2 regions of the Pseudoalteromonas sp. DSM 26666 genome follow, and region 1 is predicted to be linked to the other one. Evidence: predicted binding sites of a transcription regulator. Region 1 holds the regulator's gene; the other holds the start of a gene.

The links. Region 1 encodes FliA, which starts transcription of late flagellar genes. Its sites were predicted from a motif close to CTAAAGNTNNNNNNNNNNNNGCCGATA; they were not measured.
Region 2: the regulator FliA is predicted to act here: its motif matches at 1,273-1,299, upstream of BM380_RS18190 (DUF5610 domain-containing protein).

What each region holds. Positions count from the first base shown of each region.
Region 1 is NZ_FPAR01000005.1:292,484-295,913, forward strand. It holds gene BM380_RS11565 (protein phosphatase CheZ) at 1-588, opposite strand, end outside; gene cheY (chemotaxis response regulator CheY) at 605-988, opposite strand; gene BM380_RS11575 (RNA polymerase sigma factor FliA) at 1,029-1,739, opposite strand; gene BM380_RS11580 (MinD/ParA family ATP-binding protein) at 1,766-2,626, opposite strand; gene flhF (flagellar biosynthesis GTPase FlhF) at 2,619-3,430, opposite strand, start outside.
Region 2 is NZ_FPAR01000017.1:19,978-23,407, reverse strand. It holds gene murI (glutamate racemase) at 1-52, opposite strand, end outside; gene BM380_RS18190 (DUF5610 domain-containing protein) at 119-1,243, opposite strand; gene trmA (tRNA (uridine(54)-C5)-methyltransferase TrmA) at 1,408-2,505, shown strand; gene BM380_RS18180 (thiol:disulfide interchange protein DsbA/DsbL) at 2,580-3,218, opposite strand; gene BM380_RS18175 (thiol:disulfide interchange protein DsbA/DsbL) at 3,238-3,430, opposite strand, start outside.

The sequences.
Region 1 (3,430 bases):
AGTCAACAGGTGAATTAAACTTTCTTCAACTTCACGGACAAGTTCAATAACACGGCGAATAACCTGACCGGTTAAATCTTGATAGTCTTGAGCCATCAGCACATTAGTCATCAGCATTTGTAACTCATCGGTTTTGTGATGAGAACTGCTCATAAACTTATCAATACTATGACAAAGTGATTTAAACTCACCAAGCTCTATTTCGCGGTTCATTAAACGATCCCACGTTGGCTTGATATCAGCTATTTCGTCAGCGATTTCTTGTGCTAATGGTAAGCTTGCTTCAACCGCATCCATTGTCTTATTGGCTGCGTTTTCTGTCATTTCCATGACATAGTTAAGGCGTTTTTTTGCGTCAGGGATGGCATCAGTGGTAATGTCTGTTAAACGCGTGTCTAACTCGAAACTTTTTAAAGCTTCGTGCAGTTGACGCGTCAACTTACCCACCTCAGCAAATAACTGTGATTGCTCTTGTGAAGCTGTTTCTAAAATTAACTGATTCGCTTTATCTTGCTCACCATTTTCTAAAAAAACAACTAACTGGCGAGCTTGTTCTAAAGTAATCTGAGGCGCAGCAGGTGCTGACATAAGCCTCTCCCTCTCATTAACCTAAGCGTTCGAACACTTTTTCTAATTTAGTTTTCAATGTACCTGCAGTAAATGGTTTAACAATATAACCATTAACACCTGCTTGGGCCGCAGCAATTATTTGTTCTTTTTTAGCTTCTGCTGTAACCATTAAAACAGGAATATGCTTTAATTTTTCATCAGCTCGAATTGCCCTTAAAAGATCAATACCTTGCATGCCTGGCATATTCCAATCTGTTACAACAAAATCAAACGCTTGATTTTGCAACATAGGCAAAGCAGTTGACCCGTCATCTGCTTCTTGAACATTGGTAAAACCTAAATCGCGCAACAGGTTTTTAATAATACGTCTCATTGTTGAGAAATCATCAACAACAAGAATTTTAATGTTTTTATCCAAAACATCCTCCAGTGAGGCCTGAACCTTTATTTACTTACTTCTAGTTTATCCAGTCATTGATTTTTGCTTTAAGCTTAATCATCGCCTGACCATGTATCTGACTTACACGCGATTCACTTACATCGAGTATATGCCCAATTTCTTTTAAATTCATCTCATCGTTATAGTACAAAGAAAGCACCATTGCATCTTTTTCCGGTAACGACTTTATTGCACTGAGTAAAGACTCATTAAACCGTTCATTTTTAACATTATTGAACGGTTTGTCTAGTGCTAAATCTTGGCCATGAGGTGTAATCACATCATCATCTATACCAAGGTCTTCAATGCCTAACACTTTGCTTACATTTACATCGTTTAAAATATGATGGTACTCATTTAGCGAAATTTCAAGTTTTTCAGCAACTTCACTATCTTTAGGTTCACGGTTTAAACTGTTCTCAAGCGCAACAATAGTCTCTGCAACCAAACGGCTTTTTCTGTGAACTGAACGTGGAACCCAATCGCCTCGGCGCATTTCATCTATCATCGCACCACGAATACGAATACCGGCAAAGGTTTCAAAGCTTGCGCCTTTGCTTGCATCAAAGTTTTTTGAAGCTTCAATTAAACCAATCATACCCGATTGAATTAAATCATCTAGCTGCACACTGGCCGGTAAACGAGCAATTAAATGGCACGCCACTTTCTTGACTAATGAGGCATGCTTTTCAACAATCATATTTAAATTCTGTGTTGACTGATATCCCATAGCTCTATTCACCGGTATTGTCATTGTTAGTTACTAACTAGTTTCTCAATGAAAAACTCTAAATGACCCGAGGCTTGACTAGGTGTTGGCCACTTAGCAATTTTTGTAGCCAGTGTTTTAAAAGCAATTGCAGCAGGCGACCCAGGAAAAACCTCAACAATTACTTTTTGGCGGCGCGTTGATTTGCGCATATTTTCATCATATGGAACCGTTGCAACCAACTCCATTGATATATCTAAAAATCGGTCGGTAACCTTTGAAAGTTTTGCAAACAATTCCTGCCCTTCGCGTAAACTACGCACCATATTGGCAACAATTTTAAATTTATAAACGCCGTGCTCACGGCTAAGTACTTTAATTAAAGCATAGGCATCGGTAATTGATGTAGGCTCATCACATACCACCACAACCACATCTTGCGCTGCGCGAGAAAAACTCAGCACCATATCGGAAATACCCGCAGCGGTATCAACAATTAAAATATCAAAGTCGGTGTTAAGTTCACTAAATGCACGAATAAGTCCAGCGTGCTCTGAGGGTGATAACTCAACCATACTTTGCGAACCCGATGTTGCAGGCACTATTTTTATGCCTGCGGGACCTTCGACTAAAATATCATCAAGTTCACATTCGCCCGATAAAACATGAGATAAATTACGCTCAACGCGCAGTCCAAGCATCACATCACAATTCGCTAATCCTAAATCAGCATCTAGTACAAGCACACGTTTGCCTTGTTGGCCTAACGCGATTGCCGTGTTAAGGGATACGTTCGTTTTACCCACTCCACCTTTGCCGCCGGTGACAGCGATAACTTTTACGCCGTTATTATTATTCTTGCTCATTTTGCGAAGGCCGCTTGCTTGATCTAAAACTGTGTTAATCATACATCTCTACTGTGCTCGACGCCACTGATTGGTGTCGTGATTGTTGTGCTTTTATTCTTTTTAAATACAATTGCTCAGCTTTTTTTACTAGTTTTTCGGCATTTGCCACTCTAATATCTTCTGGTACTCGCTGACCGTTAGTAAGATACCCTATTGGGAGACGATTTTGAATCGCAATACTAATAATCTCACCTAAACTCAATGACTCATCAAGTTTAGTAAAAATACATCCGCTTAGCTGTACTTTTTTAAAGTGCCTTACTGTTTCTTGTAATACATTAATTTGCGCCGTCGCACTTAATACTAAATAACTACGTATATCAACACGCTGATTACGCATCAAGGTGTTTAACTGCTCGGTTAAGCGTAAATCACGTTGACTCATTCCCGCTGTATCAATTAAGACTAGACGTTTATTTCGTAAATGGTATAAAACTTCTGCTAATTCATTTGCATCTTTAACTTGTTTAACGCCACAACCTATAATACGACCATACGTTGCTAGCTGCTCATAAGCACCAATACGGTAGGTATCGGTAGTAATAAGCGCTACTTTATCGGCACCGTATTTTTGTGCACCCAATGCTGCCAGTTTTGCAACTGTGGTGGTTTTACCCACGCCAGTAGGTCCGACTAACGCAAAAACACCGCCTTGGCGAAGTATTTCGTTGTTCGTGGTTTGCATTTGATCTTCAACCATGTTCAATAAAGCTTTCCAGCCTTGTTGGCGAGACACATCGTCTGGTACAAAACATGCCATTTGCTCAGCAACATTTTTCTCTATCCCCATACCGACTAAGCGGT
Region 2 (3,430 bases), on a different contig from region 1:
GCACGGTGGTTCCACCTATACCTGAATCAAATACCATGATGTGCGCTGACAAACTACCATTCCTACTCTTTACTAAGAACGGCAGTTTGCCATGTGGCTTTTATAAAAGAAAGTAGTTTTACTCAGTGCCTAGCATCGCAGTAGCGGCGTTTAGTTTATCTAAGTTTTCAAACATGGTGTTAGTGTAATCAACCAGTTTATCTATTTCTTGTTGATCTTGATTTAGCCATTGAATGATACCTGATAGCTGACTTTCTAATCCTAGGGTTTGCGCTTTAGAGTAAGCCGATTTTAGATCATCATTAAAAGGGGCAACTGTTTCGGCAATGGCTTTTTCTGATGTTGGCTTAATTTGTTCATACTCTTTAATGGCAGCAACGGTTTTGCTTTGACGTAAGTCCATTGAGAATGCCACCAGCTGTTCATTACCTAAACTGAGTTCTTGGGCTTGTTCAAATGCTTTATCTAAATCGCCACTGAAAAAGGTTTTACTGACATCTTGTAACTCTGCCATTAAATCATTTATGGCTTGCTGCTCGTCTTCATTAAGCTCACCGTTTACTGACATCGAGAAAGAGAGCTCACGGGATTCAGAAAATTGCGTACTAAATGATTGTGAATCATCTGTTTTTTGATAGCGACTAGATGATTGCGATTGGTAAGCATCTGCAAAGCTAATACTCACCTCATCACCTTCTGCTGTGGTAAATGTATAATCAGCACTATTGCTTAAACTTACATATTGCGCCTGACTAACAGTTACGCTTGCAGGTTGTGGGTTAAATAAGTTCTGCTCAAATTTATCGAGGCCACTAAAGATACCCTCTTTAGACTTATCAATACCCTCTTCAAGTTCTTGATTAAATACGCCCATGCCTTTTAATTCATCCACAGCCTCATCAACACCCGTCTGCACTCCTTTACGTGCCTGATTTAGCATATCTTGTAGTTTCTCATCATTAGCACCATTGGCTTTGGCTTTATTTACCGAGCTTGTTACAAAGTCTAAAACATTTTTAACGACTTCATTAAAATCAAACAGTGGTTTGTCTTTTTTGGTTTCAGCGACCGGCAAACCTAGTCCTTTTGCCATTTTGTCACCTAATACGGCAGCAGCCAGTTCTTTTCCTCGTTGCTGATAACTAGTTGGTGGCGAGTCTATTTTAGGCTGTGGCATTGCTTGTTTAGTATTGTATTTATTAGCATTACTGTTTGGAACAAAACTAAAGTTACCTATTTTCATGAGAAGACTCCTATTTAGACTTACTCTTATATCGGCCAAGTAAGCCTATACTGTAGTAAAATGCTCAAAAAAAGCTCACTATATTTGATCAAAACTAGACAAATACGCTTCGCTCCCTACAATAGCGCCGATAAACAGATCTCAACGATAAGGTTATACCGTTAATGGCAGTTATAAATATAGATACCACGCAGTACGATGCACAATTAAATGAAAAAGAGCAGCGTATTACAGAGCAATTTCAACGTTTTGGTGTAAAACAGTTAGAAGTATTTAGCTCTGAGCCCATTAACTACCGCCAACGTGCAGAATTTAGAGTATGGCACGATGGTGACGATCTGTTTCATATTATGTTTGATCAACAAACAAAAGATAAAATACGTGTTGATACCTTTGACCCTGCAGCTCCTTTAGTAGGTGAAATTATGCAGGTGATGATTGATAATTTAAAAGGCTGCGAAGTACTACGTCGTAAATTATTTCAAATAGATTATTTATCAACCCTCAGTGGTGAAATTTTAGTGAGCTTGCTATATCACAAGCCACTTGATGAACACTGGTTAACTGAGATCAATGCCTTAAAGGAAAAGCTAAGTAGCCAGTACAAAATTGACTTTATTGGCCGTGCACGTAAGCAAAAAGAAAAATTGGGCGATGACTTTGTTACTGAGCGCTTAATGGTGAATGGCCAAGAGCTAATCTATCAACAGGTAGAAAATAGCTTTACTCAGCCTAATGCGAAGGTGAATATTAAAATGTTAGAGTGGGCACAAGAGTTATGTAAACCACTAAACAATGATTTACTAGAGCTGTATTGTGGTAATGGAAACTTTTCTATTGCACTTGCTGGTTCATTTAATAAAGTGCTGGCGACGGAAATATCAAAATCGTCGGTGCATTCAGCGCAATATAATATTGCTCAAAACCAAGTAACTAACTTAGATATTATTCGCATGTCGAGCGAAGAGTTTACTCAGGCAATGAAAGGCGAGCGTACTTTCTCTCGCTTAGATGGCATTGACTTGAGTAGTTACAACTGCCAAACCATCTTAGTCGACCCGCCTAGAGCAGGCATGGACACGCTTACGTGTGACTTAGTGGCTAATTATGAAAATATTATTTATATCTCATGTAACCCAGACACATTAGAGCGTGACCTTGAACACTTAACGCAAACCCACGAGGTTAAGCGCTTTGCAATATTTGATCAGTTCCCTTATACACACCACATTGAATCTGGTGTGTTTTTACAACGTAAATAAAAAAAGCATTAAACAGCGCACGTTGTAAGAATAAAAAAAGCTCCTTAAGGAGCTTTTTTATTTAACCAAACTACTTATTTATTTGCTAAGTAATTAATGAGTGCGCTTACATCTTCTGGCGATGAAATGCCTGACTCGCCACCTAAGTTAAGCTTATATTTACCATTAACAATAAATGTAGGAACGCCACGCAGTGCCCCTTTACCTTTAAAGTAATCTTGGTCACGTTTCATTTTAGAGCTAAGTGTACGTACCGAGAAGCTTTCAAATAATTTATCAAACTTGTCGCCATCTACGCCTTGAGCTAAAAATACATCTTTTACATCTGCAAGCTCATTAAAACGAGCGCGCTTTGCATGGATATGATCAAACATCGCTGAAATAATTTTATCTTTTTGAGGTAGTACTTCAGCTGTAGCTAATGCTTGGCTGATCATGGTTTGATGTTCTGGGTCACGTACACCCACAAAATCTACATGGCTTTTCTTAAACTTTACGTTTTTATCTAGCTTAGGTTTGATCTCGGCCAGCAGTGGTTCCATGTTATTACATGCAGGACAGTAAAAAGAGAAAAACTCTTTTACTTCTGGTTTTCTGGTTGCACGATCAGAGACGACATCGTAATGCACGCCCTCTTCGTAAGTGGCAGCAAAACTGGTTGCAGCTAAAGGGAGTAATACAGCAAGTAACCCTGCTTTAACTAATTTGATCATTATTGTGGTGCTCCAAAAATTATAGTTTTAGTAAAAAGCTAATTAACTCATCAAGTTCTTGTTGGCTCTTGATTGTATTAATATTGATTTTGTATTTGTCATTTACGATAAATGTAGGAACGCCAGTTAATGCACCAAGTTCAGAATATTTATTCTGCTTATCTTGCATGGCACGTTCAGCTGCTATGATAGGCAAACTAGCGATGTCGTTA